DNA from 3 places in the Agrobacterium sp. GW821-FHT14E08 genome. Region 2 is predicted to be linked to each of the others. Evidence: predicted binding sites of a transcription regulator. Region 2 holds the regulator's gene; each other region holds the start of a gene.
What was found. The regulator PhoB, encoded in region 2, activates phosphate uptake and scavenging genes when phosphate is short. The targets are predictions, from matches to a motif close to TGTCATNNANCTGTCAT.
Positions count from the first base shown of each region.

Region 1 (10,874 bases), on a different contig from region 2:
ACCGGCGGTCGCGCAGAAGGGCGCTGACGTGGTCGTATCCGGTGAAAAACCACTGCCGCTGCTCTTCCCAGTAGAAGGTGGGACATTCAGCGTGAAGGGCCGCATAGACCGGGTTCGGATCGCTGTAGAAAGCCGGGTCGCGGGCATCAAGGGAAACGCGGCGGGTGGCGGGATCGATTTTGAGAAAGGGAAATGTCGTTGTCATACCCATGATCTATTCCGCGCGCGGCGCTTTGGGAAGGGAGGGAAATCCCTTCCGGATACCCCTATGCATGTCACTGGATGGTTACATCATCATCGGCTGGCGATGGCGGCTATCCGGTTCAGGGCCGCGACCTGACGGTCGGCATTGTTGTCCATCGGATTTTCCTCGCGGTCCGAGGCGGGCACGACGACATTGGCCGAATTGACGTGGATGACGGTCCGATTGCGCCCGGCCTTCTTGGCGGCATAGAGCGCGCGGTCGGCTTCCGTCATCATCACGCTCAGGTCCGCATCCTTGATCATCGCTTCGGATATGCCGACGCTTGTGGTTACCTCTATGCCTTCACCGCGCGAACTGATCTTTGAAAGGCGCAGATTGCTGCGGATGGCTTCCGCAAGCGTCGCTGTGCTGGAAGGACTTTCGACTTCGGCAACCAGAGCGAATTCCTCGCCTCCCATTCTGACGAAAAGGCCGCGATCGCCGATCGCGCGCTGCGCGATATTACAGAAATGCACGAGCACCGCATCGCCGGACTGGTGGCCATATCTGTCATTGATCTTCTTGAAATGATCGATATCGAACAGCACCAGAGCCACATAGCGGCTGGATCCCGGTGACCGCTTTTTGATGCGCTCGAACTCTTCCAGGAGACCGCGACGGTTGAGAACGCCGGTCAGATGATCGGTCATGGCGAGCCGGTGGAGACGAATCTCCGTATCCTCCATGATGATCTTGGCGCTGATCATGATGATGGCCGTGAAGCCGAGCATGCCGGAAATGGAGAGCGCCGACGTCATGGGAATGGCGTTGGGAACCGCGGCATTGGCGGGGATGACGATGGATGCGACGAGCGCCCCGGCAAAAGCCTGCAGGATCAGGATCGTGGCCAGTACCTTTCGGCTGCGTGTTGTGCGCGCCCTGCTGGCCAGAAGGACACCGGCGAGCATGAAATAGCCCGTGGCAGCACTGGCATGATAAAGCAGGATGCGGGCGACCATGTCTTCGCGCACGGATGGCACGAACATTCCGGCGATCCACAGCAGGGCGGGAATTGCAATCCAGCCGCCGAGTTTGCGCTGCTCCAGGCCTAACAGGCCCGCGAGCCAGAAACCGAAGGCGGAAAGCGCAAGCGTATTGCCGACCTGAATGGACAGAAAACTGGAAATATCCCCGCGAAAGGCCACCATGACAGTGCCGAAGCCCGTGGCGAGGAAGCCGGCGGCGAAATAGAGATTATGCCGGCGGGAAGGGCGGTGCAGCCACAGCGTTCCCAAAAGCACGGCAAGGGTGAACGTTTCCGCCGCCCATAGTAGCGTGCTCGTCTTTGCATCCAGCATTGCAAAATCCTATCTGCGCCATAATGCCGTAAAAGCGGGCCCTTGCGCACGAGGTGCGTTATGCCCGCTTGAATTGTTGAGCTGCCATTTCGCCCGGATGGGCGCATTCCCCCGACGGGAACCGAAAATTCGCTGGTCAGTATCTGTAGCAAATACTAACGAGTTCTTGCCGGTGAGAAGTTATATCTGTGCATGGCGGCCGATTTTTGCCGTCGTCGCCTGCCATAGTAAAAAAATGGTGGCGGCGAAGGAAAGAGGCCCGACCGGCACCAGGCGGTTCGAAAGCCCCGTCAACCTCGGCCCGAAAGGCCCGCAAACGCTGTTGAGCCGTTAAGGATATGCGGCTTCGTGTCTTGAAGTACGGGGCAGGGACACTCTATGTAGGAAGAATGAAGGTTAGAAGTGATTCCGGAGCGGTTTTTCGCGAAGGGCAGAGTTTGACAAAGGACGGACATGAAAAATCCAGTTGATACCGCCATGGCTCTGGTGCCGATGGTCGTAGAGCAGACCAATCGCGGCGAACGCTCCTACGACATATTTTCCCGTCTTCTCAAGGAACGCATCATTTTCCTCACCGGCCCGGTGGAAGACCAGATGGCTTCGCTCGTTTGCGCGCAGCTGCTTTTCCTCGAGGCGGAAAACCCGAAGAAGGAAATCGCGCTCTACATCAATTCGCCGGGTGGCGTCGTGACCGCCGGCATGGCGATCTACGATACGATGCAGTTCATCCGTCCTGCGGTCTCCACGCTCTGCGTCGGTCAGGCTGCATCCATGGGTTCGCTGCTTCTGGCCGCCGGTGAAAAGGGAATGCGTTTCGCAACCCCGAACGCCCGCATCATGGTGCACCAGCCCTCCGGCGGTTTCCAGGGGCAGGCTTCGGACATCGAACGTCACGCCCGCGACATCATCAAGATGAAGCGCCGTCTCAATGAAGTCTACGTGAAGCATACGGGCCGCACGCTCGAAGAGGTTGAAAAAACCCTTGATCGCGACCATTTCATGGATGCAGACGAGGCGAAGGACTGGGGCGTGATCGACAAGATCCTGACCTCGCGCCAGGAAATCGAGGGCGCCGCCGCGAATTGAGGCGCGACGCTTTTTTGACGTTTGTTTAACCCCGCAAAGTAATTTCGGGGCTTTCAACCGGAACAGAAAGCGATATTAGTATATATAAAGGCTGTGTTGAATTTTTATGACGTGGCCTTTGGTTTGATGGGGAATTCGTTGCAGCCGGTTGTCAGCTCCTGTATCTGATACGGCTAGTACCCCGGGAAACGAGGCGGATACGGCAATGCACCCAAGGGCTGGCCGTATCGGCGGGCGGTAAGTTGACCGCGATCCGTTTGGCGGACCTGCGGCGTGCTGGAAGGAAAGAGATATGAGCAAAGTCAGCGGCAGCAACGGCGGCGACTCTAAAAATACACTCTATTGTTCATTCTGCGGCAAGAGCCAGCACGAAGTCCGGAAACTCATTGCCGGACCGACGGTTTTCATCTGTGATGAATGCGTCGAATTGTGCATGGACATCATCCGCGAGGAGAACAAGACGTCGATGGTGAAGTCGCGCGAGGGTGTTCCCACCCCGCAGGACATCATCAAGATCCTCGACGAATATGTCATCGGCCAGAAGCAGGCGAAGAAGATCCTGTCTGTTGCCGTTCACAACCATTACAAGCGCCTCGCGCACGCCTCCAAGAATGGCGATGTCGAGCTGGCGAAGTCGAACATCATGCTCGTCGGTCCGACGGGTTGCGGCAAGACCTATCTTGCCCAGACGCTCGCCCGCATCATCGACGTTCCCTTCACCATGGCGGATGCAACGACGCTGACCGAAGCCGGTTATGTCGGCGAGGACGTGGAAAACATCATCCTGAAGCTGTTGCAGGCTGCGGATTACAATGTCGAGCGCGCCCAGCGCGGCATCGTCTATATCGACGAAGTCGACAAGATTTCCCGCAAGTCGGACAACCCGTCCATTACGCGCGACGTGTCGGGCGAGGGCGTTCAGCAGGCGCTTCTGAAGATCATGGAAGGCACGGTCGCTTCCGTTCCGCCGCAGGGCGGCCGCAAGCATCCGCAGCAGGAATTCCTGCAGGTGGATACGACCAACATCCTGTTCATCTGCGGCGGCGCCTTTGCCGGCCTCGACAAGATCATCTCGGCCCGTGGTGAAAAGACCTCGATCGGCTTCGGTGCGACCGTCAAGGCGGAAGACGATCGTCGCGTTGGCGAGGTGTTGCGCGAGCTGGAGCCGGAAGATCTGGTGAAGTTCGGTCTTATCCCGGAATTCATCGGTCGTCTGCCCGTTCTGGCAACGCTGGAAGACCTTGATGAAGATGCGCTGATCCAGATCCTGTCCGAGCCGAAGAACGCTCTGGTCAAGCAGTACCAGCGCCTGTTCGAGATGGAAGATGTGGAACTGACCTTCCACGAGGACGCCCTTCGCGAGATCGCCCGCAAGGCGATCACCCGCAAGACCGGCGCCCGCGGCCTGCGCTCGATCATGGAAAAGATCCTTCTGGACACCATGTTCGAACTGCCGACGCTGGAAGGCGTGCGCGAAGTGGTGATCTCCAACGATGTGGTCAGCGGCATCGCCCGTCCGCTCTACATCTATGCGGATCGTCAGGAAGAAAAGACCAACGTTTCAGCCTGATTGGTTGATCCGGTCTGTGGTGAATTTGAAAGGCCCGCACCCGTGCGGGCCTTTTCCGTTGGGCCAGGGCGCGAAACTTGCGCCTAACTTGGCTGAGCCCGATTTTGCGTTTGGAGCGGATTGCGCTTTGCTGATAAAGTCTTACAACTGATTTGCAGCGCGATATGACGGAAATGTGAATTACCGTCGGCGACCCGGTTCCTGATCCTTTGGGATAACCGGAAATGTCGGGAGTAATAGCCGGCGCTGGGTTTTGTGGAATTTTACGGTCTTGCCGCTGCGGGTGGACCGTCTCTTCCGGTGACTTGAAATCGGTGTTTCGAAACTCCACTTTCAGTCTCGAGAAATGAATATGTCGGGCGCCCCAAGACGTCCGGCAAAGTGTCCCGAAAGGGACCATGGAAAGGAAATGATATGACGAACATCACGTCTGCGGCATCTGGCGGTACCTATCCGGTACTTCCCCTGCGCGACATTGTCGTTTTCCCGCATATGATCGTTCCCCTGTTCGTCGGGCGGGAAAAATCCATTCGTGCGCTCGAGGAAGTCATGGGTTCGGACAAGCAGATCATGCTTGTCACCCAGATCAACGCCAGCGATGACGATCCAACCCCGGACGCCATCCACAAGGTCGGCACGGTCGCCAACGTTCTCCAGCTCCTGAAGCTGCCCGATGGCACCGTCAAGGTTCTGGTGGAAGGCAAGGGCCGCGCCCAGATCGATGAATATACCGGCCGTGAAGACTTCTACGAAGCCTCCGCGACGCCGCTCCAGGAGCCTGCCGAAGATCCGGTCGAGATCGAGGCGCTGTCGCGTTCGGTCGTTTCGGAATTCGAGAGCTATGTAAAGCTCAACAAGAAGATTTCGCCGGAAGTTGTCGGCGCTGCCGGTCAGATCGACGATTATTCGAAGCTGGCCGATACGGTCGCTTCGCACCTGTCGATCAAGATCACCGAAAAGCAGGAAATGCTGGAAACCGTCAGCGTGAAGCAGCGGCTTGAAAAGGCGCTCGGCTTCATGGAAGGCGAGATTTCCGTGCTTCAGGTCGAAAAGCGCATCCGCTCGCGCGTCAAGCGCCAGATGGAGAAGACCCAGCGCGAATATTACCTGAACGAGCAGATGAAGGCGATCCAGAAGGAACTCGGCGACGGCGAGGACGGCCGTGACGAGATGGCCGAACTGGAAGAACGCATCGCCAAGACCAAGCTTTCCAAGGAGGCCAAGGAAAAAGCCGAGGCGGAAATGAAGAAGCTTCGCCAGATGAGCCCGATGTCCGCGGAAGCGACCGTCGTGCGCAACTATCTGGACTGGCTGCTGGGTCTGCCCTGGGGCAAGAAGTCGAAGATCAAGACCGACCTCAACGCTGCCGAAAAGATCCTCGATCAGGATCATTTCGGTCTGGACAAGGTCAAGGAACGCATCGTCGAGTATCTCGCCGTCCAGGCGCGCGCCTCGAAGATCCGTGGCCCCATCCTGTGCCTCGTCGGCCCTCCCGGCGTCGGCAAGACCTCGCTCGCCAAGTCGATCGCCAAGGCGACCGGCCGCGAATATGTGCGCATGGCGCTGGGCGGCGTGCGTGACGAGGCGGAAATCCGCGGTCACCGCCGTACCTATATCGGCTCCATGCCGGGTAAGATCGTCCAGTCGATGAAGAAGGCCAAGAAGGCGAACCCGCTCTTCCTGCTCGACGAAATCGACAAGATGGGCATGGATTTCCGTGGTGACCCGTCGTCTGCTCTGCTCGAGGTGCTCGATCCGGAACAGAACTCCACCTTCATGGACCACTACCTTGAAGTGGAATACGACCTGTCCGACGTGATGTTCGTGACCACGGCCAACACGCTGAACATTCCGGGTCCCCTGATGGACCGTATGGAAGTGATCCGCATCGCCGGCTACACCGAAGACGAAAAGCGCGAAATCGCCAAGCGTCACCTGTTGCCGAAGGCGATCAAGGAACACGCCCTGCGTCCGGAAGAGTTCTCGGTCAGCGATGACGCCCTGATGATCGTCATCCAGCAGTACACCCGTGAGGCGGGCGTGCGCAGCTTCGAGCGCGAGCTGATGAAGCTTGCACGAAAGGCCGTGACCGAGATCATCAAGGGCAAGGTCAAGTCCGTGGAAGTCACCGCAGCCAACGTTCCGGATTATCTGGGCGTTCCACGGTTCCGCCATGGCGAGGCCGAGCGCGAGGATCAGGTCGGTGTCGTCACCGGTCTTGCCTGGACGGAAGTTGGCGGTGAGCTGCTCACCATCGAAGGCGTGATGATGCCGGGCAAGGGCCGCATGACGGTGACCGGCAACCTCAAGGAAGTGATGAAGGAATCCATTTCGGCGGCGGCATCCTATGTCCGCTCGCGCGCCGTGGACTTCGGCATCGAGCCGCCGCGCTTCGACAAGAGCGACATCCACGTTCACGTTCCGGAAGGCGCGACCCCGAAGGACGGGCCCTCCGCAGGTGTTGCCATGGCCACCGCCATCGTCTCCATCATGACAGGCATTCCGGTCTCGAAGGATGTGGCGATGACGGGCGAGATCACGCTTCGTGGTCGCGTGCTGCCCATCGGCGGCCTGAAGGAAAAGCTGCTTGCGGCGCTTCGTGGCGGCATCAAGAAGGTGCTGATCCCGGAAGAAAACGCCAAGGATCTGGCGGAGATTCCGGACAATGTGAAGAACGAGATGGAAATCATCCCGGTTTCGCGCATGGGCGAGGTGATCGAACACGCGCTGCTTCGCAAGCCGGAGCCCATCGAGTGGGACGGCAGCATCGAGACGCCCGTGATCGCCACCGTCGAAGGTGTCGATGACGGCAGCCAGACGATCGCGCATTGATCAAGGCATCGGCGCGGAGGCCGGAATCGGTTTTCGCAAAAGGTGATGCATAGAATCAATGCGTTAGGTGCCGGAAGGCACAGGCGGTGCTTCGGCCCGCACAAGTGATGCCAATTTGGCACGAATATGTGGAAGGCCGGCAGAAATGTCGGCCTTTTTTGTGAAAAAAACCGCAGACCCCTTGTTTTTCAGGCGATTCCAGCGCTTTTGAGTTGCTGCGCGCGGATGCGAACGTATTCTGCGCCGGCTTAATTTGAGTCGTTTCAAACCATTGAAAGGGGTGGAAACATGAACAAGAACGAGCTCGTGTCTGCTGTTGCCGAAAAGGCTGGTCTCACGAAGGCAGATGCTGCTTCCGCTGTTGATGCGGTATTCGAAACCGTACAGAACGAACTGAAGAGCGGTGGCGACATCCGCCTCGCTGGCTTCGGCAGCTTCTCCGTTAGCCGCCGTGAAGCCTCCAAGGGCCGTAACCCTTCCACGGGTGCTGAAGTCGATATCCCGGCTCGCAACGTGCCGAAGTTTTCCGCAGGCAAGGGCCTGAAGGATGCTGTTAACTCATAAGGTTTCCGGAAAGCCGCAACGCCCGGCGGCGGGCGGGCGGCTTTTCAGGTTCACGAGGAAACATGTTTTGACGCCTTGACGCCATCATGCCGGCCCGAAAACCGGGCGGCTTTTCGAAAAGCTTTTTTCGGATAGCCCAGTTTTTCAACCCGCATGATGTTGATTGAAAGTAGGGGAGCGTGCCTGTGTAGCCCCCATCCGGTCACACGGTGTTCCGATACGCGGAATGTGCGCATAAACAGGAAAGCCCGGTCTTTATGGCCGGGCTTTTTGATTCACCCGACAGGAAATGTCATGCCACTGTCATGTCTTTGACGCAGAAGCCATGGGGTATTTCTGGACCCAAGGGGGATTATGATGGCGTTCCGATTTTCTCATATGGCTTTGACTGCTGCGCTGCTCACATCCGCAGCCTTTCCGGCTGCGGCCGAGCCGGTTTTTAACCGCATTGCATCCTTTCCGGTGGCGAAGAACCTTCCCGCGGACAAGGACGCCAAGTCCGTCACCTCAGCTGAAATCGTCACCGCCAGCGAAGACGGCAAGACGCTGATCTATTCAGACAGCCCGCTTGGCGGCATCGGCTTCATTGACATCACCGATGCGAAGGCCCCCAAGGCTGGCGGCGCCCTGCTGCTCGAAGGCGAGCCGACCTCTGTCGCCGTTGCAGGTATCAAGGTTCTGGCCGGCGTCAATACGTCGGAAAACCGCGCCAAGCCGTCCGGCAAGCTGGTAACGGTCGACATCGCCACCAAGAAGATCGAGGCAAGCTGTGATCTCGGTGGCCAGCCTGATTCCGTCGCCGTTTCCCCGGACAAGACTTTTGCCGCCATCGCGATCGAAAACGAACGCGACGAAGAGGTAAACGAAGGCGCCCTGCCGCAGATGCCCGCCGGTTATCTGGTCACGGTCGGCCTGAAGAACGGCGTCGCTGACTGTGGAACGCTGAAGAAGATCGAACTGACTGGCCTTGCCAAAATCGCTCCGGAAGATCCGGAACCGGAATTCGTCTCGATCAATGCCAATGGCGAGATCGCGCTCACGCTCCAGGAAAACAACCACATCGTCATCCTCGACGGCAAGACCGGCACGGTGAAGACGCATTTCTCCGCCGGTAAGGTCGATCTCGAAGGCGTCGACACGAAAAGCGATGGCCAGCTGAAGTTCACCGACAAGCAGGAAGGCCGCAAGCGCGAGCCGGATGCCGTGAAGTGGCTGGACAATGACCGCATCGTCATCGCCAATGAAGGCGATTGGCAGGGCGGTTCGCGCGGCTTCACCATCTTCGACAAGACCGGCAAGCTCGTCTACGAATCGGGTTCGTCGCTCGAACATGCGGTTGCGGCCATCGGCCACTACCCGGAGAAGCGCTCCAAGGCCAAGGGCATCGAGCCGGAAGGTCTGGAAGCGGCAACATTCGGTGACCAGAAATATTTCTTCGTGCTTGCCGAGCGCGCCTCTGTTGTCGCGGTCTACAAGGACACTGGCAAGGAGCCGGAACTGACGCAGCTTCTGCCGTCCGGCGTTTCGCCGGAGGGAGCCGTCGCCATTCCCTCGCGCAACCTTCTGGTTACGGCTAACGAGGTCGATCTGGTCGAGGATGGCGGCGTTCGCTCGCATGTCATGCTTTACGAGCGTGCCGAAGGCGAGGCGGCCTATCCGCAGCTCGTCTCCGCCACCGTCGACGGCGCGCCGATCGGCTGGGGTGCTCTTTCGGGTCTGGTCGGCGATGCCGAGAAGCCCGGCATTCTCTACGCCGTGTCCGACTCGGTCTATGGCAACCAGCCGTCGATCTTCACCATCGACGCAACGAAGAAACCCGCCACCATCACCAGCGTGCTGCGCGTCAAGCGTGACGGCATCGCTGCCCAGAAGCTCGACATCGAAGGCATCACGCTCGACGGTAAGGGCGGCTTCTGGCTGGCATCGGAAGGTGACAGCGCCAAGCTTGTTCCGCATGCGCTCTACAACGTCAACGCCAAGGGTGAAATCAAGGCTGAAATCGCGCTGCCGAAGGAACTTCTTGCCGGTGAGACCCGCTTCGGTTTCGAAGGCGTGACCATGATCGGCAAGGGCGACGACGCGACGCTGTGGATGGCCGTTCAGCGCGAATGGGGAACGGACGAGAAGGGCATCGTCAAGCTCGTCTCCTATAACCCGAAGTCCAAGGAATGGGGCGCCGTGCGTTACCCGCTCGACAAGACCGAAGCAGGCTGGGTCGGCCTTTCCGAAATCACCGCCCAGGGCGACTATGTCTATATCGTCGAGCGCGATAACCAGATCGGCGACAAGGCGAAGATCAAGAAGCTCTACCGCGTTGCAATCGCGGACCTGAAGCCGGGCAAGATCGGCGGCGAACTGCCGCTGGTGGCCAAGCAGGAAGCGCATGATTTCCTGCCTGACCTCAAGGCCCAGACCAATGGTTATGTCGTCGACAAGCTGGAAGGCTTCACCTTCGACAAGGCGGGAACGGCCTATGCCGTCACCGACAATGACGGCGTCGACGATTCGTCCGGTGAAACGCTGTTCTTCACTGTCGATCTGAAGGCGATCAACTGATCGCCCCCGATAGTGCCGCAAATGAGAAAAGCCGGGCATAGCCCGGCTTTTTTATGTGGCATAAGCAAGCCGGTCAGGGCCCGTTTGGTGCGATGTTAATGCAGGCTGCTAAGCCGGCATTGCTGCTTCGTTGTCGGTCATCGGGGATTTGTCGGGGGACAGGGTGCAAAAGCCGAGGACCGATCGCAAAGGATCACCGCCCCATGGAATTCTTGCTTTTGGGAGTATTGTCTTTTTCCGAGTCCTGCTGGACCCAGCGAAAAAAAATATAAACAGGCAGCGCTATGAGCGCGAGTGTTACAAACGCGTCGACCATGGTTTCATCCATTATTTCTACCGCTCATCATGAAACGGCTCGAAAATAATGCCCGAAATCTCTTTAAAAAGTCTGAATCTGCTTATTTTTCGGTATGTTGCGGGGTGGCACACAGACCTAAAAAAGCTGTCGGAATGTGGAACAGAAGTGCCGATTTGGCATAGACGGGAACCGTAAAATGCGATTCCTCATCTCCAGAACGAGGATCCGGCTTCGATAATCCGCATGCCAGCGGGTAAGGGAATGATTCTTAAGCTGGAAATTCACATCAAAGAACGCGTGTCACGACAAACGTCGGGCTCAACTACGCAACGATCTGGATGATTTGGAAAATGGTGGGCGATGAGAGACTCGAACTCCCGACATCCTCGGTGTAAACGAGGCGCTCTACCAACTGAGCTAATCGCC
Region 1 is NZ_JBXAPJ010000001.1:693,216-704,089, forward strand. Features, by position in the region: gene AC1ROR_RS03405 (cytochrome P450) at 1-211, opposite strand, end outside; gene AC1ROR_RS03410 (GGDEF domain-containing protein) at 295-1,542, opposite strand; gene clpP (ATP-dependent Clp endopeptidase proteolytic subunit ClpP) at 1,996-2,628, shown strand; gene clpX (ATP-dependent Clp protease ATP-binding subunit ClpX) at 2,921-4,198, shown strand; gene lon (endopeptidase La) at 4,613-7,030, shown strand; gene hupB (DNA-binding protein HupB) at 7,319-7,594, shown strand; gene AC1ROR_RS03435 (esterase-like activity of phytase family protein) at 7,952-10,150, shown strand; tRNA gene AC1ROR_RS03440 (tRNA-Val) at 10,800-10,874, opposite strand, start outside.
Region 1: a site for PhoB is predicted at 7,885-7,901, ahead of AC1ROR_RS03435 (esterase-like activity of phytase family protein). Genes of this name have one in related genera too.

Region 2 (10,874 bases):
CAGCATCGAGATCGGCCTCGCTTTTCAGCTTGCCGCCCGCAAACAGCGCCCTGATTGCGCCGTCCGCCAAAATGCCCGTCGTTCTGATCATGGTCATCATTCCTTTTTACGGCGACAAAACCAAAAGGAAAGCATTGACGCAAGCCGGTAACGGCAGTATGGCAAGCTTATCCCGTGGTGATTTGGCCGGTCGGCTTGCAGCCACGTTAAACAAGTGGCTAAAAAGACCGGGTGCTAGGAACCGGTCTGCTTTTGCGGCCGGTTTTTTTGTTTTGAAGGTGATCACATGAGCAATAAATGGCGCCCGGCAACCCAGCTCGTTCACGGCGGTACGCTACGCTCACCCTATGGTGAAACGTCGGAAGCGATCTATCTGACCCAGGGCTTCGTTTACGAAAACTCCGAAGCCGCCGAAGCCCGCTTCAAGGGTGAAACGGATGGATTCATCTACGCCCGCTATGCAAGCCCGACCAATGACATGTTCGAAAAGCGCATGTGCCTGCTGGAAGGTGCGGAAGACGCCCGGGCGCTCGCCTCCGGCATGGCCGCCGTCACTGCCGCCATCATGTGCCAGCTGCGCGCCGGTGACCATATTGTCGCCGCCCGTGCCCTCTTCGGCTCCTGCCGCTGGGTGGTCGAGACGCTCGCGCCCAAATACGGCATCGAATGCACGCTGATCGACGGACGCGATCTTGGTAACTGGGAAAAGGCGATCCAGCCGAACACCAAGCTGTTTTTCCTCGAAAGCCCAACCAACCCGACGCTCGAAGTGGTGGACATCGCCGGTGTGGCGAAGCTTGCCAACCAGATTGGCGCAAAGGTCGTAGTCGACAACGTCTTCGCAACGCCGCTCTTCCAGAAGCCGCTGGAACTCGGCGCCCATATCGTCGTCTATTCCGCGACGAAGCATATTGACGGCCAGGGCCGTTGCCTTGGCGGCGTGATCCTTTCCGACAAGAAGTGGATCGAGGAAGAGTTGCAGGACTATTTCCGTCACACCGGCCCGGCCATGTCGCCGTTCAACGCCTGGACGCTTCTGAAGGGCATCGAAACCCTGCCGCTGCGCGTCAAGCAGCAGACGGCCAATGCCGGCAAAATCGCTGATTTTCTCGCCGATAGCGGCAAGGTCGCCAAGGTCATCTATCCCGGCCGCGCCGATCACCCGCAGGCCGACATCATCGCCCGGCAGATGTCCGGCGGTTCGACGCTGGTGGCTTTCGAGCTGAAGGGCGGCAAGGAAGCGGCATTCGCGCTGCAGAACGCGCTGGAAATCGTGAAGATTTCCAACAATCTGGGCGATGCCAAGAGCCTCATCACCCACCCGGGCACGACAACGCACAAGAACCTGACCGATGAGGCACGTGCGGAACTCGGCATTTCCGGCGGCACCCTGCGGCTTTCCTGCGGCATCGAGGATACGGACGATCTGCTGGAAGATCTGGCAAAGGGACTGGCGGCTGTTTCCGCCTGAAAATCAAACCCACACCATCGCCATGGCCCGCCTTCACCGTCGGGCCATGGTGCGTAACCGGTTCCGCCATCCTGGCAAAAGCCGGTGGGACGCAACCAATATTTACCTTTATCGTTATCCCTAACGGTGGAAAACAGCGCAACAGGAGATGCCCCCTGCCCGTCAAGTCATTCATTTTCTTGACGATAGCCAGAGCCTATAGTGTAGGATATTGGCAGCAGGCATAAGATCGAGGTGTGGCGCGTATGTATCGTGCTCTGACAAGGGATATCGAGGTTACGGTTGATCCGTATTATCTCGAGGAACAATCCGACCCGGATGACGACCGTTACGTCTGGGGCTATAAAGTCGTGATCTCGAACAATTCTGATATTCCGGTAACGCTCGTCAACCGCTACTGGCACATCACCGACCAGAATGGACAGGTGGACGAGGTTTACGGCCCCGGCGTCGTCGGCGAGCAGCCACAGCTGAACCCCGGCGACAGCTACGAATACTCATCCGGCTGCCCGCTGGATACGCCGTCCGGCCTGATGTTCGGCCATTATGAAATGGAAACGGACAAGGGCGAGGTGTTCAATGTCACCATACCCGCGTTTTCGCTTGATTCACCTGGCCTGTTGCGGGTTCTGAACTGAAGCAGGCGCATCCGCGCGAAGCTGCGCATTCAAAAGCGCAGCCTCGCCAGTCAAACCGCTTCAGGCGTTTTCAAACTCGCTGACATCGTAGCGATAGGTCGTGGAGCAGAACTCGCAGGTCACGGCAATCGCGCCGTCTTCCTCACTCGCCTCGATCTCCTCGGCTGTGAAGCCGGAGAGAACGCCCTTGATCTTTTCCCGCGAGCAGCTGCAGCGGTCGAAAATGACCTGCGGATCATAGATGCGCACGCCATTCTCATGGAAAAGCCTGTAAAGCAGGCGCTCCACCGGCACCTGCGGGTCGGTCAGCTCATCGGTATCCACCGTGTTCAGCAGCGTTACCGCCTCGGTCCAGGCATCGTCTTCCGCCACTTCGGAACCACCCTCGTCACCGTCACCTCCATGGAGATCGCGCAGACGGAGGCGCTCGGGCGCCTGGGGCAGGAATTGGGCAATCACGCCGCCTGCACGCCAGCCGTGGCGCGGCTTGCCTTCGCCGTCACGGTCGAAGAACTCGGCGACACCGAGGCGCACGCGGGTTGGAAGCTGTTCGGACTGACGGAAATAAACCCCGGCAATTTCCTCCAGCGACGAGCCGTCCAGTGGCACGATACCCTGATAGGGCTGCATTCCCGCGCCCTGATCGATGGTGAAGGCCAGAATACCGGTGCCGAGCAATTGTTCGGGAGATGTCGCTCCCGCCGCAATCGCCTCTGCCAGCCGCTCCTCATCGAAGCGGGCATAGGCGCGCATGCTTTCTGGCGCGGTGAAATCCGCCACGAGAAGATCGACCGGGCCATCGCCCTTGGTCTGAACGGTCAGCTTGCCGGAGAATTTCAGGGAGGTGCCGATCAGCGCCGTCAGCACCGTCGCTTCCGCGAGAAGGCGGGCGACCACGGCAGGATAATCATGCCTTTCGAGAATGGCATTCAACAGCGGGCCGACCTGCACGGCGCGGCCGCGCACATCCAGACCTTCGACCTGAAAGGGTACGACCTTGTCGTCGCCAGCAAAATCGAGATCGTCCAGTTCAACCGTTACATCTGCCATATCATAACTCCCTGGCGCAGCCGTTGCGCCGCTACCGTCCAAAAGTCCGGCTTTTTAAATGTGCTTTTTCCGCTTGTCGCACAGAGATCCGGGAAGCGAAACCGCCTCCGGGGAAAATCGTGCAAATCGTGATTGTGGCCCGCCAGCGAAAAACCGACGAGCCTGTTCGAAGTCCCACAGATGGTAACGTGCGCGGCCAAGTTCAAGAACCCTTCCTGACCCGCCGGGCTGGAAGGGTAAAAGCCGTCAGATGACGCCCATGCACCACGCGATGATGGACTTCTGCGCGTGCAACCGGTTTTCCGCCTCATCGAAGACCACCGATTGCGGGCCATCGATCACGCCATCCGTCACTTCCTCACCGCGATGTGCCGGCAGGCAATGCATGAACACCGCATCTTTATCGGCTTTCGCCATCAGGGCTTCATTGACCTGATAGGGCTGGAAAATATTGTGGCCGCGCGCCTTGTGCTCCTGGTTCATCGACACCCAGGTATCGGTAACGACGCAATCCGCTCCCGCCACTGCCTTGTCGGCATCGTGGTACAGCGCGATCTCGCCGCCATTGTTGCGCGCCCAGTTCAGGAACTTGTCATGCGGTTCGGACCCCATCGGCACCGCCATCGCCATGCGATAGCCAAAACGGGCGGAGCCTTCCACGAAGGAATGCAGCACATTGTTGCCGTCGCCCGTCCAGGCTATGGTCTTGCCCTTGACCGGGCCGCGATGTTCCTCGAACGTCAATATATCCGCCATGATCTGGCAGGGATGGGTGTCGTCCGTCAGACCGTTGATGACCGGCACGGTGGCGTGTTCGGCAAGCTCGAGCAGGCGCGAATGATCTGTCGTGCGGATCATGATGGCGTCGACATAACGCGACAAAACCTTGGCCGTATCGCCAATTGTTTCGGCGCGGCCGAGCTGCATTTCCGTGCCCGACAGGAAAAGGGTCTCGCCGCCGAGCTGGCGCATGCCGACATCGAAGGAGACGCGGGTGCGGGTGGACGGCTTTTCGAAGATCATCGCCAGCATCTTGCCGGCGAGCGGCTTTGCCGCCGTGCCGGTTTTGGTGGCAATCTTGCGCGTGCGCGCATCATCAAGAATTGTCCGCAAGTCCTCCGACCCGACGGCCGAGAGGTCCAGAAAATGTTTTGGTGAAACCATGCTGATCTGTCCCATGCTTGCGAGCCCCTGAACAGAGGCCCGCCCTTGATTTACTCAGGCGATTTTCGCCTGTTTCGCTGTCAGGGAGGCGGCGGCCGCATCGACACGCGCAAGACCCTCGCGGGCCTCTTCCGCCGTGGTGACGAGCGGCGGCAGAAGGCGGATGACATTGTCGCCCGCAGGCACGCCAAGCAGATGTTCGGCGCGCATGGCCTGCAGCAGATCGCCCGAAGGAACCTTCGCCTTGATGCCCAGAAGCAGGCCTTCGCCACGAATTTCCTCGATCACGTCAGGATAACGATCCTTGAGCGAAGCGAGGCCCTGGCGGAAAACCAACGCGACATCACGGACCTTTTCGAGAAAACCGTCGGCTAGAACGACATCCAGCACGGCATTGCCGACCGCCATGGCCAGCGGATTGCCGCCATAGGTGGTGCCGTGTACGCCCGCCGTCATGCCGGAAGCGGCATCCGCCGTTGCAAGGCATGCGCCAAGCGGGAAACCGCCGCCAATACCCTTGGCGACTGCCATGATATCGGGCGCAACACCGGTCTGCTCATAGGCAAAGAGCTTGCCCGTGCGGCCGACGCCCGTCTGGACCTCATCGAAAATCAGGAGCAGGCCGTGCTCGTCGCACAGGCTACGCAGGAGTTGCAGGAATTCCTTGCTGGGCGCGCGGATACCGCCCTCGCCCTGGATGGGCTCGATCAGAAGTGCGGCCGTCTCGGCCGTGATGGCTGCCTTCAGGGCATCGACATCGCCGAACGGCACCTGATCGAAACCTTCGACCTTGGGACCGAAACCTTCGAGATATTTCTGCTGGCCGCCGGCGGCGATCGTCGCAAGCGTGCGGCCATGGAACGCGCCTTCGAAGGTCACGATACGGAACTTTTCCGGATGCCCCTTCGAATAGTGATAACGGCGCGCGGTCTTGATTGCACATTCCAGTGCTTCCGCGCCGGAATTGGTGAAGAACACCTTGTCTGCGAAAGTCGCTTCCGTCAGGCGCCTGGCGAGTTTTTCCTGTCCCGGCACTTCATAGAGGTTCGAGACGTGCCAGACCTTCTCGGCCTGCGTCTTGATCGCATCCACAAGGTGCGGATGGGCATGGCCCAGCGAGTTGACGGCGACACCGGCCGCAAAATCGAGATATCGTTCGCCGCTTTCCGTGAACAGCCAGACGCCCTCACCGCGCTCAAAGCGCAGGGGGGCTCTGGAAAACGTATCAAACAATGGCGCGGCGGCTTCGGCCATGGCTGTATCACTCCTTGCGCAGATGCGCTGTCAACGGTTGTCAATAGGCTTCAAGGGTTATCCCTCGCCTGAAAATCAAAAATGCCGCCTCGCGGCGGCAGGGGCACTATTGTCACTTCGTTTGCCGATGTCAACAAAAGTCCGCGTTTCCCGGGCTTCTCAAGCCCTAGTAGGTGGCGGCCGGCGAGCCCCAAGGTGTTGCCTTTCAGACTCAACTCGCCAGCAAGTTGGGGAAAACCGGAAAATCGATTCCAGATGATTCCCCCGACTCTTGCCACGGAGTCTGCGTGGCACTAGGTTAATCGCTAATTACTAGACTGCATTGCGGCGGAACTAGTCACCAAAAATCCGGCGGAAACCACGCTTGCGGCACGCCCGCGAGACGGAGAAGGATTCTGCCGAAAATACACGCGACAAGCGGAGAAGCGGCATGAACTGGACAGACGAGCGAGTCGAAAAACTCAAGAAATTGTGGTCCGAGGGGCTTAGCGCCAGCCAGATTGCAGCGCAGCTGGGCGGTGTCAGCCGCAATGCCGTAATCGGCAAGGTCCATCGTCTCAACCTGCCGGGACGCGTCAAGGCTGGCGGTCCGGTCACTTCGGCGCGTTCCGCGCCCAAGCGCACCGCTGCACCTGCCCCGCGCACGACGACTTTCGCAGGCCGCGTCAACGCAGCCCCGGCGCGGGTTCTCACCCGTTCGAACGCGGCAACGGCGCTGCATGAGGAGATTGACATCGAGACCGCACAGGTTCTCGATTACGTTCCTTCCAAAAACGTTGTCACGCCGATTTCCCGTCGCCTGACGCTGACGGAACTGACCGAGCGCACCTGCAAGTGGCCGGTTGGCGATCCGCTGAAGGACGACTTCCATTTCTGCGGTTGTGAAGCGCTGGAATCCTCGCCCTATTGCAAGTTCCATGCGAAGCTCGCCTATCAGCCGGTAAGCGAGCGCCGCAAGGCTTGAGTGTTGCGGCACGTTATCAGCACTCAAAAACTACGGGCCTTCGGGCCCGTTTTTTTATGGCAAAACCCAAGGTGGTTCCGACTTGGAGCACGTTTTGTTCAAGAAGCGTTGCCAATCCTTGCTCTTGCGCGCTCTGCGAACTTACAGCTGCAACGCGCCCTTGCTGCAAATGCTCTGAATTCGTCCGCGGCATGCCGCGTCCTTTTTCATGCATGTCAGGTTTCACCACTTAATCCGGACTTCAACGGACCATCTGCCGCCCTTCTAAAAAGGACGAGGGCGCCCTGTTTGCGGAAAGTTCAAAATCGAAAGGCCCGACACCATTCCGGTTTCGGGCCTTCTGATTTCTGCGTAATCCGAATGAAACTACAGGTTTCAGTTCCGCTCAGGCTTCCATCGAATATCCGGCACCACGCACGGTGCGGATGACATCCTGCATATGGGAGAAATTCAGGGCCTTGCGCAGGCGTCCGACATGCACGTCGACGGTGCGCTCATCGACATAGATATCGTGACCCCAGACGCCATCCAGCAATTGTGAACGGGAGAAGACCCTGCCCGGCGATGTCATCAAAAACTCAAGCAGGCGGAATTCCGTCGGGCCGAGGCGCACTTCGCGGCTTTTGCGGTGAACGCGATGAGTCTCGCGATCCAGTTCGATATCACCACATTTCAGCACCGACGAGAGAACCTCGGGACGGGCCCGGCGCAGCATGGCCTTGACGCGGGCCATGAGTTCCGGGGTCGAGAACGGCTTGACGACATAGTCATCGGCGCCGGTGGCAAGACCACGAACCCGCTCGCTTTCCTCACCGCGCGCCGTCAGCATGATGATGGGCAGGCGCTCGGTTTCCGGCCGCATTCTCAAACGACGGCAGAGTTCGATACCGGATACGCCGGGCAGCATCCAGTCCAGGATGAGAAGATCCGGAATACGCTCCTGCAGCCTGATTTCCGCCTCATCGCCACGGGGTATCGTGTCGACGTCGTATCCCTCAGCCTCGAGATTGTAACGAAGCAGGACGCTCAGCGCTTCCTCGTCTTCCACAACTGCAATCTTGGGCACCATATACTGAACTCCGCAAGCTTCTGCCTGTCTGTTACTCGGTCACCGAACCGAGAGTGTTGGAACTGTCGTCCTTCGGACGTTCGCCCTCCGGCTGGCTGCCGGTGGTCATGTAGTAGATCGTTTCAGCGATATTCGTGGCATGGTCGCCGATACGCTCGATGTTCTTGGCGCAGAACAGGAGATGCGTGCAGGTGGTGATGTTGCGCGGATCTTCCATCATGTAGGTCAGAAGCTCACGGAAGAGCGACGTGTACATGGCGTCGATTTCCTCATCGCGCTCGCGAATGGCATTGGCCTTCTCGGCGGAACGCGTGGAATAGACGTCGAGGACTTCCTTGAGCTGCACCAGCGCCAGTTCCGATAGATGCTCGATACCGCGCGCGAGCTTGCGCGGCACGCCGGTTCCGGCAACCGCGATGACGCGCTTGGCCGTGTTCTTGCCGAGATCGCCGACGCGTTCGAGATCTGCGGCGATACGCAGGGTGCCGATGATCTCGCGAAGGTCTGCCGCCATCGGCTGACGCCTGGCGATGGTGACGATGGCTTTGTCGCCGATTTCGCGTTCGGCGTGGTCGAGAATTGTATCGTCGGAAATGACCTTCTGCGCGAGTGCGGCATCGGAATTGACAAGCGCGCGCACGGCATCGCCGCACATCTGCTCGGCAAGACCGCCCATTTCGGCGATACGGCGCGTCAGAAACTTCAATTCGTCGTCATAGGCCGACAGGATATGCGAATGGGTCGTTGTCTGTGTCACGGTCTAGTCCTCCGGCTTGGCCTGCATGCGCGGACCCGGAAGCGGGCACGGCAGAGGCACCAGTCTTGTTCGGTTTCGATAAAGCGCCGGCCGGGATCAGCCGAAACGGCCCATGATGTAATCCTGCGTGCGCTGGTCATCCGGATTGGTGAACATCTTGTCCGTTTCGTTTTCCTCAACAAGATGACCAAGATGGAACATGGCCGTGCGCTGGGAAACACGCGCCGCCTGCTGCATGGAGTGGGTGACGATGACGATCGTGTAATTGGTGCGCAACTCGTGGATCAGCTCCTCAACCTTCGCTGTCGCGATCGGATCGAGCGCCGAGCAAGGTTCATCCATCAGGATGACTTCCGGGCTGACGGCAACCGCGCGGGCAATGCACAGACGCTGCTGCTGACCGCCGGAAAGACCCGTGCCGGATTCGTGAAGACGATCCTTCACCTCATTCCACAGGCCGGCCTTCTGCAGGCTGTGTTCGACGATCTGGTCCATATCTGCCTTGTTACGAGCAAGACCATGGATGCGCGGACCGTAGGAGATGTTCTCGTAAATCGACTTCGGAAACGGGTTCGGCTTCTGGAACACCATGCCCACGCGGGCGCGCAGTTCCACGACGTCGATCGCCTGATCGTAGATATCGTCGGTATCGAGCGTGATCTTACCGGTGACCCGGCAACCGTCGATCGTATCGTTCATGCGGTTCAAGGTGCGCAGGAAAGTGGATTTGCCGCAACCGGACGGGCCGATAAGGGCGGTCACCGTGTTTTCCCGGACATTGAGGTTCACGTCGTAAAGCGCACGCTTCTCGCCGTAATAAACCGAAACGTCCTTGCCGATCATCTTGTATGAAACTTCATTCATTTTCTTGTCCAGCGCCTTTTCAACTGCTGCTTCCGACAACATGTTCATTGCTCAATCTCCCTCTACCAGCGCCGTTCGAAGCGGCGACGCAACAGGATTGCGCCAACATTCATGACGATGAGGAACAAAAGCAGGATGATGATAGCGCCGGATGTCCTTTCGACAAAGGCGCGTTCGGCTTCGTTCGCCCACATGTAAATCTGCACCGGCAGAGCCGTGGACGGATCCATCGGCGTTGTCGGATAATTCGCAACGAATGCCACCATGCCGATCAAGAGCAGCGGCGCCGTTTCGCCCAGCGCGTGAGCAAGGCCGATGATCGTGCCGGTCAGAATGCCGGGCATGGCAAGCGGCAGGACGTGATGGAAGATCGTCTGCATCTTGGAGGCGCCGAGGCCGAGTGCTGCGGCGCGGATCGACGGCGGTACGGCCTTCAATGCGGCGCGCGTGGCGATGATGATCGTCGGCAGCGTCATCAGCGTCAGGACCAGGCCGCCGACCAGAGAGGCCGAGCGCGGAAAGCCCATGAAGTTGATGAAGACGGAAAGACCGAGCAGACCATAAACAATGGAGGGAACGGCCGCGAGATTGTTGATGTTCACCTCGATAAGGTCCGTCAGGCGGTTCTTCGGCGCGAATTCCTCGAGATAGATCGAGGCGGCGACACCGATCGGCAGCGACAGAACCAGCACGATCATCATCATATAGAAGGAACCGATCAGCGCCACACCGACACCCGCCGCTTCCGGACGGCTCGAATTGCCGTTAACGAAGATGCCGGTATTGAAATGTTTGCCAAGCTGGCCACCTTCGGCGAGCTGGTTCATCCAGCCGAGCTGCTGGTTCGAGATGCGGCGGTTGGCCTCATCCACCGTCAGATCGACCTGGCCCTTGAAGGCGCTATCCACATCGCCCGATGCCAGAAGCGTGACGGTGCGTATGGTGCCGATAACGGCAGGATCAGCGACGACGATGTCGCGCAACTGGGTGCGGACGCTGTCGGAGATCATGACGTTAACGGCGCGCAGACCGGCGCGGTCCGTTGGCGCGACGCCGAGAACCTTGGCAACCGCATCGCGGGCGAGGACGGGATAATTGGCCGTCATCAGCTTTGCGGGATTGGCGGCACGCTCATTCTTCGGGTCGATGATCAGTTCGGAGAACTCGACCGGAACGGTGATCATCGTCTGCTGGAACGCGGTGTAACCCTTGGATACGACCGACCAGAGCAGCAGGAAGAGAAAGATGAGGCCGAAGGAAATCGCTGCCATTCCATAAGCACGGAAGCGGCGTTCGGCGGCATAGCGGCGCTTGATGCCGATATCACGGCGCGTGGCCTTGTTCACGGCGGCACCGGCCGCGGGAGAAACGATGTCGGTCATTCATATTGCTCCCGGTATTTGCGCACGATGTAAAGCGCGTAGATATTCAGGCAAAGCGTGATGGCGAAAAGCGTGATGCCCAGTGCGAAGGCAACCAGCGTTTGCGGCGAGGTGAATTCAAGGTCGCCGGTCAGCTGGCTGACGATCTTGACCGTCACCGTGGTCATGGGTTCGAAGGGGTTGAGCTGCAGGCGCGCGGCAACACCAGCCGCAAGAACCACGATCATGGTTTCGCCGATCGCACGCGATGCCGTCATCAGC
Region 2 is NZ_JBXAPJ010000002.1:463,330-474,203, forward strand. Features, by position in the region: gene AC1ROR_RS10970 (2'-deoxycytidine 5'-triphosphate deaminase) at 1-91, opposite strand, end outside; SAM riboswitch at 165-243, shown strand; gene AC1ROR_RS10975 (O-succinylhomoserine sulfhydrylase) at 287-1,471, shown strand; gene apaG (Co2+/Mg2+ efflux facilitator ApaG/CorD) at 1,717-2,109, shown strand; gene AC1ROR_RS10985 (Hsp33 family molecular chaperone) at 2,170-3,159, opposite strand; gene argF (ornithine carbamoyltransferase) at 3,406-4,323, opposite strand; gene AC1ROR_RS10995 (aspartate aminotransferase family protein) at 4,378-5,577, opposite strand; gene AC1ROR_RS11000 (GcrA family cell cycle regulator) at 6,008-6,541, shown strand; gene phoB (phosphate regulon transcriptional regulator PhoB) at 6,927-7,610, opposite strand; gene phoU (phosphate signaling complex protein PhoU) at 7,642-8,367, opposite strand; gene pstB (phosphate ABC transporter ATP-binding protein PstB) at 8,464-9,279, opposite strand; gene pstA (phosphate ABC transporter permease PstA) at 9,294-10,613, opposite strand; gene pstC (phosphate ABC transporter permease subunit PstC) at 10,610-10,874, opposite strand, start outside.

Region 3 (10,874 bases), on a different contig from region 2:
ATGAGGACGGCAAGCTGCGGCATGTCGGGCGCGTCGGCACCGGCTACACCGCTGAAGTCGCCGAAATGCTGCTTGGCCGCCTGACGCCGTTGGAGAGTAAGGAAAGCCCTTTTTCCGAAAAGCTGACGGCACTTGCCCGCCGCGACCTCCATTTCGTCCGGCCGGAACTGGTGGCCGAAGTGGAGTTTCGGGCATGGTCCGCGGATGGCAATCTGCGCCACGCATCTTTCCGGGGCCTGCGGGAGGATAAACCGGCGGGGGAAATAGAACGGGAGGAAAAAGCAGTGTCGGAACAAGGGACGCCGCAGTCAAAGATCAAGTTCACCCATCCGGACCGGCTTTATTGGCCGGATGACGGCGTGACCAAGGAGGGGCTTGCCGATTATTATACGCAGGTCTGGCGCTATATGGCTCCCTTCGTCGTCAACCGCCCTCTGGCATTGCTGCGTTGTCCCGAAGGGATCGACGGGCAGCGTTTCTTCCAGAAACATGCCTGGCGCGGTGTCAACAAGGCGATCGAACAGATCAGGGATCCGAAGGACAAGGCTGGTGAACCACTGATCCGGATTACCGATTTCGACGGCATGATGGCGCTGGTGCAATCCGCCGCGCTTGAAATTCACCCATGGGGCGCGACAACCGCGAACTGGGAAAAGCCCGACATGATCACCATGGATATCGACCCCGGCGAGGATGTGTCGTGGCAGGAGGTGATCGATTCCGCACTGGAACTGAAGCGGCGTTTCGAGGAGGCCGGCCTTGCCGCCTTCGTGAAAACCTCCGGCGGCAAGGGATTGCATGTCGTCGCGCCCTTGAAAACGGAAGCGGGATGGCCAGCCCTGAAGGCCTTTGCGAAGGCCATGGCGGATGACATGGCCATGGCAGAGCCCGAAAAATACCTCTCGGTGGCAACCAAGGCGAAACGCCAGGGCCGCATCTTCCTCGATTATCTGCGCAATGGCAGGGGCAATACGGCTGTCGCGCCCTATTCGACGCGTGCCCGGCCGGGGGCCGCCATTTCAGCGCCAATCGAATGGGCGGAACTCTCCGGCGAGATCGGTCCGGCTTACTTCACCGTCAAAAATATCGCGGCGAGACTCGCCGCGTTGAAGAAGGACCCATGGGACGGCTTTTTCGCCGCCGCCCGGCCGCTGCCGAAAAAGGCGCGGTGAAGGCTAGTTTCTTTTGTCTGCGGCGAGGCTTTTCTTCAACGCATCCATGATGTTGATGACATTGCCGCCTGCGCGCGCTTTCGCGCCGGTCTTCTTTTCCGGGGAGGGGGCAGCCTTGCTCTTGGTTTTCAGCAGGGCGCTGATCTTTTTCTGGATCGGATCCTGCACCAGTGTCGGCTTCCACCCGGTCATCTGCTTGTCGATGCGTTTTTCCATCGCGTCCAGCAGCGGCTTTTCGATCTTCATCTTCGGGTCCAGCGCGTCGATGCTTTCGCGCACTTCCTCGCCATAATGCAGCGTCCAGAGGATGATGCCCTTGCCCGAGGGCTCCAGCAGCACCGCCCTTTCATGGCGATAGAGAACGAGCCGGGCGACGCCGACAACACCATTCGCCGACATGGCTTCCCGGATCACGCTGAAGGCTTCCGCGCCGATCTTGTCCTCCGGGCGCAGGAAGTGGGGACGGTCGTACCAGATCCAGTCGATGGAACCCGTGGGAACGAAGGTCTTGATGTCGATGGTGCGGGTGCTTTCAAGTGCAACGGAATCGATCTCGTCATCCTCCAGCAGCACATAGTCATCCTCGGCGCGGGGGAAACCCTTCACCTGGTTTTTTGCAGTCACCGGCTTGTGGGTGACGCTGTCGACATAGCGGCTTTCGACGCGATTGCCGGTCTTGCGATTGAGAATATGGAAGCGGTATTTGTTGCTGTCGGTGGTGGCGGGCGTCAGCGAAACGGAGGCCGTCACCAGCGACAGCTTCAGATAACCCTTCCAGAAAACCTGCCGTGCCATGATCCGCGATCCGCTTCGTCGCCCTTGTCTCCCGGATCAAACAGCCACAGGGTGGCTTTTGTTCCGGGAGCCTTGGCAAATCGCAAGCGGCTCAGGTGTCAGCCGAACAGCGATGTCAGCCCATAGACGGCTGCGGATATGAGGGCGGCGGCCGGCATGGTCACGACCCAGGCAATGACGATGTTGCCGGCAAGGCCCCAACGCACCGCCGAAACGCGGCGGGCGGCGCCGACGCCGATAATGGCGCCCGTGATCGTATGGGTGGTCGACACCGGAATGCCGAGCCACGTCGCGCCGAACAGCGTCAGCGCACCACCGGTTTCGGCGCAGAATCCCTGCATCGGGTTCAGGCGGGTGATTTTCGAGCCCATGGTGTGCACGATGCGCCAGCCGCCGAACAGCGTGCCGAGCGCCATGGCCGACTGGCAGGAGATGACCACCCAGAACGGCACATAGAAGCTGTCGCCCAGATGCCCCTGGCTGAACAGCAGCACGGCGATGATGCCCATGGTCTTCTGCGCATCGTTGCCGCCATGGCCGAGCGAGTAGAGCGAGGCGGAGATGAACTGCATGACGCGGAACGTGCGATCCACCGCAAAGGGCGTCTGGCGTACGAACAGCCAGGACACGGCGAGAACCAGCAAAAGGGCCAGGAAAAAGCCGATGGCGGGCGACATGAAGATCGCACCCACGGTTTTCAGCAGACCCGACCAGACGATGGAATTGAAACCGACCTTGGCAAATCCCGCACCGACGAGACCACCGATCAGCGCGTGCGACGAGCTGGAGGGGATTCCGAAAATCCAGGTGACGATGTTCCAGACGATGGCGCCGATCAGCGCCGCGAAGATGACCTGCGGCGAAACGATGCCGGGATCGATGATGCCGGTGCCGAGCGTTTCGGCCACATGCAGGCCGAAGAACAGGAAGGCGATGAAATTGAAGAAGGCCGCCCATGCCACCGCATATTGCGGGCGCAGCACGCGGGTGGAAACAATGGTGGCGATGGAATTTGCGGCGTCGTGGAGACCGTTCAGAAAATCGAAGAACAGCGCGATGGCGATGAGGCCGACAAGCAGCGGCAGTGCAAGCGCGACTTCCATCAGACGTTCTCGATAACGATGCCGCTGATCTCGTTGGCCACATCCTCGAAGCGGTCGACGACCTTTTCGAGTTCGCCGTAGATCTCGCTGCCGATCATATAGGCCATGGCATCGCCCGCCGCGCCATGGCGCCGGAAGAGGTCCTTCAGACCCTGATCGTGAAGCTCGTCGGAGCGGCCTTCGACGCGGGTAACCTCTTCGGCAATCGCCGACAGGCGCTGCGCATTGGTGCCGACCTTGTTGAGAAGCGGGATGGCTTCGGCAATGAGGTTTGCCGCACGTACGATTTCATGGCCCATCTCCCGCATCAGCGGGTCGAATTCGGTTTGCTCGAACAGGCGAATGGTCTTGACCGTCTTGTGCATCATGTCGATGGCGTCATCCATGGACTGGATCAGATCCTTGATGTCGCCACGGTCGAAAGGTGTAATGAAGCTGCGGCGCACGGCAAGCAGAACGTCGCGGGTAATGTCGTCCGCCTGGTCTTCGAGGGCGACGATGAGGTCGCAGTTTTTCTCGACGTCGACGCCGCTCAAAAGGTGGTCCAGAGCCGCCGCCGCCTTGACGACCGTTTCCGAATGTTTGCTAAACATGTCGAAGAAACGGTCCTCGCGCGGCATCAGCTTGCGGAAAATGCTCATCATGCGAATTGGCCCTCAATGGCGCTATTTATGTTGTGGGGGGTAATTGTCATAAAACTGTCATAAATGCACGCGGGGCATTGATGCAACCCGGAAAATCAGCACTATCAACGGATATGAAATCCACGAAGAAAAGCCGGAAAGCCCGCCCGGCGCGTCCCCTGACATTACTTCAGCAACTCGCTGCTGTTCCCGAAAAGCTCTTCACCGGCGCTTTCCGGCAGCAATATGCCGCCCTGTGCTTCCGTTATGGCGGCAGCGGCGAAGAGATCGAAATCCTTGTCGTCACCTCCCGCGTCACGGCGCGCTGGATCATTCCGCGCGGCTGGCCGATGAAACGCAAGAAACCGCACGAGGCGGCCGCGATCGAGGCATGGGAAGAGGCGGGCGTGCGCGGCCGGGTCAAAAAAGATGCGGTCGGCCGCTACACCTATCTCAAGATGCTCGACAATGGCGATGTCGTTCCCTGTGTCGTGGATGTCTTCCAGATCGAGGTGACCGGGGAGGAAACGAGTTTCAAGGAGCGCGGCGAACGCCTCGTGGAATGGGTTCGCCCGGACGAGGCGGCAAGACGCGTCCGGGAAATCGAGCTGAAGTCGCTTCTGGTCGATTTTCGCCCGAAGGGCAAAAAGAAGCGCCAGGCGGAGGACAGGCCCTGACCGCAAATCCCGTGGTCAAGTCTGCGACGGTGATGCCGGATGGTCTGCCAATCCGGTTTCGCCCGTCTCATCCGGCGCTTTCGGCAGCAGGCGGGCGAAACGCCGGGTGATACTGTCAATATAGGACAGGATCACCGGCACGACGATCAGGGTGAGCAGGGTGGAGCTGATGAGGCCGCCGACCACCGCATGCGCCATCGGCGCGCGTTGTGCGCCGCCACCGCCAATGGCGAGACCAAGCGGGATCATGCCGGCGATCATTGCAAGCGTCGTCATGACGATCGGACGGAAGCGGATGACGCCGGCGCTTGCGAGCGCCTCGTTCAGCGACAGTCCCCGTTTTCTTTCGCGATTGGCGAAATCGACCAGCAATATGCCGTTCTTGGTAACGAGGCCCATCAGCATGATGAAACCGATCAGCGAGAACATGTTGATCGTGCTGCCGGCCACCATCAATCCGAGGATGACGCCGATGAGCGACAGCGGTAGCGACGCCATGATGGCGAGCGGTTGCAGGAAACTGCCGAATTGCGAGGCGAGCACGATGTAGATGAAGATGACCGCCATGACGAGCGCCTTGACCATGTGGCCGACCGTTTCCTGCATGGTTTCGGCTTCGCCGCCGAAGCGGATGCGGTAACCGTCAGGCAGATCGCGGGAGGCGGTCAGGCTCTGCAACGCATTTGTCACGTCCCCGAGCGTGCGGCCGCTGACATTGGCCGAAACCAGCACTTCGCGTCGGTTCTCGATGCGGCGGATTTCGGCGGGCGCCGGCACGGTGGCGATATCGGCGACCTGATCGAGACGCACCATCTGCGGTGCGCCGTTCGATGCGATGCGGCTGGTCGCAATCATCAATTCGCCGAGTGCCGTCATATCGGAACGCCGCTCACCGGGCAGGCGCACGACGATGTCATAGCTGTTGCCGTCCGCATCCGTCCATTTCGAGACGTCCTCGCCAGCGACGAGCGGAGAGAGTGCGGCGGCCAGATCGGATCTGGAAATGCCAAGATCGCTTGCCGCATCCCGTTTGAGACGAACGGAAAGGATCGAGGTCACGTCCCTGGCGCTGGAGGTCACATCAACGAGGCCGGGGATTTTTTTCATGTCTTCCATGAGACCGGTGGCGATTTTTTCAAGGATGGCCCGGTCGTCGCCGAGGATGCTGAGCTGCACCGGACTTTCGCCGCCGCCGAGGCCGTTCTGCAGGATCGTGACTTCAATGCCCGGTATGGCCGACAGGCGGTTGCGTATCGGCTCGGCCAGCGAGACCGGGGTTCGCGTGCGCGCTGAAAGCGGCACCAGCCCGACCTGGATGGCGGCGCGATGTTTGCCGGCGGCACCGCCGGTATTGACGGTGGAGTAAAGCGTCTCCACCTCCGGGAATTCCCTGAGCGCCTTCTCGACCTGTCGCACTTTCGCAGTCGTGTAATCCAGCGAGGAGCCGACCGGTGCGGTAATGTTGATCTGGAAGCGGCCCTCATCCGTATCCGGCACAAATTCCGTGCCGACCAGCGGCACCATGAACAGGCTGCCGACAAAGATGCCAACCGTCGAAAGCAGGGTGATGAGCCGGTGGCGCAATGTCCAGCCGATCGCAAGCCGGTAGCGTTCGGCCAGCCATTCGAAGCCGCGGTCGAAACGCGCGATCAGCCGGCCGATCAGGCCGCGCCGGGCGTCGGGTTGCGAATCCGGATCGTACCAGAGGCTCGACAGCATCGGATCGAGCGTGAAGGCGACGAAAAGCGAGATCAGCACGGCAGCCGACACGGTGACGCCGAACTGGTAGAAAAACCGGCCGATAATGCCATCCATGAAGGCGACCGGCAAAAAGACCGCCACGATGGTTGCCGTTGTCGCGATCACCGCAAGCCCGATTTCATTCGTGCCGTCGAGTGCCGCGCGGATATGGGATTTCCCCATATGCAGGTGGCGGGTGATGTTTTCGCGCACGACAATGGCGTCATCCACCAGAATGCCGATGGAAAGCGTCAATGCCAGGAGGCTCAGCGTGTTGAGCGTAAAGCCGAGCAGATCGATGACCGCGAGCGTGCCGATGATCGCAATCGGCAATGTCAATCCGGTGATCACCGTGCTGCGCCAGGAATTGAGAAACAGGAAGACGATGGCGACGGCAAGGGCGGCTCCCTCGATCAGGGTCATCTGCACCTGGGTGACGGATTCCCGGATGGGAACCGAAGAGTCGGTAACGATGCGCAATTGCACATTTTTCGGGGCGAGTTCGGCATTGAGCGCTTCGAGGCGCTGCCTCACATCGGTCACGACCTGAACCGTATTGGCGTCCTGAACCTTGACGATATCGATCGCCAGTGCCGTCTGACCATTATAGAAGGCGCGGTTTTCAGGATCGGCGGCGCCTTCGGAGATCGAGGCGACATTGCGCAGGTAGATGGCCGCGCCGCCACGCCTTGCGACCACCATGTCCAGCAGCGCCTGCGGGTCTTCGATGCGGCCCCGCACCTGCACCGTGCGTTCTGAAACAGTGTCGATGACGCTTCCGGCCGGGCTGTTGCCGTTACCGGTGCGCAGCGCGCTTACCACGTCATTGATGCCCACCTTGAGCGCGCGCATGCGCGTGTCGTCGATCGTGACATCGATCTGCCGCTTGCGGGCGCCGACCAGCGTTGCCTGCCCGACCCCGGCAACGGTCGTCAGTTGCCGCAATACCTTCTGGTCGGCAAGGGTGCTGAGCGCGGGTACGTCGAGCGATGTCGAACTGATCGCCAGAGACAGGATCGGCTCGGCGGCCGGGTCGAACCGCGAGATGACCGGTTTTTTGACATCCTCGGGGAAATTCGCCTCGATGGCGGCGACCTTGTCGCGCACATCCTGCGCGGCCGCGGCACTTTTAACCTCGAGCTTGAATTTCGCGACGACGACGGAGCGTCCTTCGTAAGAGGTCGAGTTGATCTCGTCGAGGCCGCCTATGGCATTCAGCGCATCCTCGACCGGTCGCGTCACTTCCGTCTCCACCGTTTCCGGCGTGGCACCCGGATAGGCGGTGACCACCACCACGACCGGAACGTCGACATTCGGATATTGATCGAGCCCCAGCCGCTGCAGCGAAAAGGCGCCGATGACCAGAAGTGCCACCATCATCATGGTGGCGAAAACGGGATGGGCGACGGATATGCGGGTCAAGAACATCTCAGCCTGCCTTCTCGATGGTGACGGCCATATCGGGCTGCAATTCGGGAAGCGGCGCGGTCAGGATCGTTTCACCGTCGGTAAGCCCTGCGCCGATCTCGATCAGGCTGCCGCCGTTCCAGCGCGGTCCCACCGCGACCGTCTGGCGACGAAGATGGCCGTTCAGGACCTTGAGGACGTGGTAACCGGCGTCGTCCTTGCGAAGCGCGATTGCGGGAACGACGAGCGCATCGTTTTTTTCGCGCACGAGGATCGAGCCGCTTGCGAACATTCCACCCCATAATTGCCCGTTGCGATTGGCAAGCCGCAGGTAGACGGTGACGAACCGAGTACCATCCTCGGCAACCGGGCTGATGCGCTCGACGGTGCTTCTGACGCTCTGGCCGCCGAGCCCGTCAATCTCCAGTTCTGCCGTCTGGCCAAGGGCGACACGTGGAATGTCGCGTGTGGCGACGAGAACCTTCGCCTCCAGCATGCTGGTATCGACCAATGTAAGAAGTTCGCCATCGCCTGTGACGCGAGACCCCGGTTCGGCCAGCCTGCGGGTGACGGTGCCATCGAAAGGCGCGCGGATTTCGGCATTGCGCAGGGCAAGGCGGGCGATATCCACCTGCGCCGAAAGGCTCTGGACCCTTGCCGTCTTCACCACGACATCGCTTTTCGCCTTGTCGAGCTGTTCCGCCGATGCGATGTTTTTCGAAGCAAGCTGTTCGGTTCGGGTCAAAGCCTGCATCGCCAGCGTCAACTCGGCCTCGGCCGCATCGCGATCGCTTTGGCGCAGCAATAGTGTCGATTGCAGCTCGTCGGTTTCGAAACGCACGAGCACGTCGCCGCCCCGCACCACCTGTCCTTCCCGGACGTTCACGTCGAGAATTTTTCCGGCCTCGCGGGCGCGGATCACGACGCGGCTGACAGGCTGAAGCTCGCCGCTGATGCTGAGCCGCTCCGCCATGGCGCGCGTGCCGATCTTCGCTATTTCCGCTGCCGTCAGCTCGAACGGGATGCCGGCCGGGCTCATCGAGGCGGCCGCGACGATGCCCTTGGCGCGCTCATTTGCATCGACGCTCCCGCGCGCCGGATCGAGCGCCGTGACTACGAGGGCGCAGCCTGCAAGCGCTATCCCCGCCTTGATCGTTCTTTTCATCCACATACCATAATCCTCCAGGCAAAATTCATCCTGAGATCGCTTGTCGCGATCATGTCGCCTGTCTTGCAGGCTGATGGCTTATGGATAGGCCCCCACAATTGCAGCAGCATTACCCTGCCGCGCGGTCCTTGCCGCAATACTGCCGCAACCTTTCTGGCAGACAAGGGATGGCGAAGGGACGGTGGTGAATGAGACTTCTATTGATTGAAGACGAACAGGAAATGGCGGATGCGCTGACGGCAACGCTCGGCAGGCAGGGCATCGTCATCGACCATACGGTGTGGCTCGGCGATGCGATGGAGCTGACGCGCCAGCATGTCTATGACGCCATCCTGCTCGACCGTCGCCTGCCCGACGGGGAGGGGCTCACCTTCATTCCGCAGCTGCGCCGGGCCGGCATCGACACGCCGATCATCCTGTTGACGGCGATGAACGAGCCGGAAGAGCGGATTGCCGGACTGGACGGCGGCGCCGACGACTATCTGGGCAAGCCGTTCCTCGTCGGTGAGCTTCTGGCGCGGGTGCGTGCGGTTCTGAGACGGCCGGCGAGTGTGGCCCCAACGCAGGTCGCGGCCGGCCGGATCGTGATCGATCCGCTTCACCTCAGCGTCACGATCAATTCGATGCCGTTTGACCTGCCAAGGCGCGAGCTCATGATACTGGTCGCGCTGGCAAAACGAAAAGGCAAATCCGTGCTGCGTTCGACGCTCGAGGCTGCGGTCTACAATTACGAGGAGGAAATCCAGTCCAATGCGCTCGACGCGCATATATCGCGGCTGCGAAAACGCCTGCTCGACGCTTCGGCAGGGGTTAGCGTCCACAATATTCGCGGCGTCGGTTATCTCCTGAAGGAAGAGCGATGAGCGCGCGAGGCAAATCCAACCCTTCGCTATGGTGGCAATTAAGCTGGCAGCTCAGCATCGTCGTCGCCGCCATGATCGCCGTGGTTATCGTCGGGCTCTGTGTTTACGGGTTAATGATCCTTTCTCCGAATATTGCGCTCTGGGACGACCTGTCGGCAACAATTGATGAGTCGCTTTCACTCGATCCGGAAAATGGACTGGTCGTTACCGATGGCCCGACGCTGCAGGCCTTGAAGGCGCAAAACACAACCCTCTGGTTCGTGGCGTCGACGCTGGATGGGCGGGTAGCGACCTATGGTGCCGTGCCAGCCGTTTATGCCGATTTGTCGCGATACCTTTATCTGATGACAGATGCTGATATTCGCGGCGGTAATGGTATTTCCGAGACCGCACTGGTTGAAAGCATGGAGACGAGGTGGGGTCCTGTCAGGGTCATGTTTGGTGGAACTACGCATGTCAGGGCGCAGTTTCTGACGCTTCTTACCGAAACCTACAAAATTTACGTTCCCTTGCTGGCCGTCATCCTGCCGGCCGTATTCTTTTCCGTTCCCCGTATCGTGCGTCGAGCGCTTGCCGGTCTTAGTTCCGTCGTCAAAAAAGCTCCAGAGATCGATCCCCGGCGTGGCGGTTCGAAGCTTCCCGTCGAAGATGTGCCGCGGGAAGTCGTGCCGCTCATCCTTTCCTTCAACAGCATTCTTGAGCGGCTGGAGGAGCAATTCCGGGCGCGGCAACGGTTCCTTATCGACGCGGCGCATGAGCTTAGAACACCGATTGCCATCATGCAGACCAGGATAGAGGGCTTACCCGGGCCGGAACGGCAGCGTTTGATGGCGGATGTCGCCCGGCTTGGCGAAACCGCCGAGCAGCTTCTTGCCTTCGAGCGAAACGATCAGGTGAACGACCGGCGGGAGACGGTGGACCTTGTCGAGATGGTGCGCACCGTCGTTGCCGATCTCGCGCCGCTCGCGCTCTCGGCGGGTTACGACATCTCCTTCGACACGCAGATCGCGCGATACGAGATGCAGGCCAACCCCTTCACCTTGCCGCGCGCGATCAGCAATATCGTCCGAAACGCCATTGATCATGGCGGAAACAGGGGAACGATCCATGTGTCGGTGCTTGCAAATGGCGAGATCGCCATTGCCGATGAAGGGCAGGGAATAGCCGAAGACCAGCAGGAACGGATATTCGAGCCATTCTATCGCGTTACGCCGCGCAGCACGGGAGCGGGGCTTGGCCTCAGCCTCGTCAAGCAGATCGTCACCAACCACAATGGCCAGATACTGCTGGAAAGCAGCGCCTTCGGAAGCACCTTTCGGCTTCGCT
Region 3 is NZ_JBXAPJ010000004.1:163,785-174,658, forward strand. Features, by position in the region: gene ligD (DNA ligase D) at 1-1,172, shown strand, start outside; gene ku (non-homologous end joining protein Ku) at 1,176-1,967, opposite strand; gene AC1ROR_RS17010 (inorganic phosphate transporter) at 2,066-3,070, opposite strand; gene AC1ROR_RS17015 (DUF47 domain-containing protein) at 3,070-3,714, opposite strand; gene AC1ROR_RS17020 (NUDIX hydrolase) at 3,828-4,370, shown strand; gene AC1ROR_RS17025 (efflux RND transporter permease subunit) at 4,386-7,538, opposite strand; gene AC1ROR_RS17030 (efflux RND transporter periplasmic adaptor subunit) at 7,540-8,688, opposite strand; gene AC1ROR_RS17035 (response regulator transcription factor) at 8,874-9,548, shown strand; gene AC1ROR_RS17040 (sensor histidine kinase) at 9,545-10,874, shown strand, end outside.
Region 3: a site for PhoB is predicted at 3,759-3,775, ahead of AC1ROR_RS17015 (DUF47 domain-containing protein). Genes of this name have one in related genera too.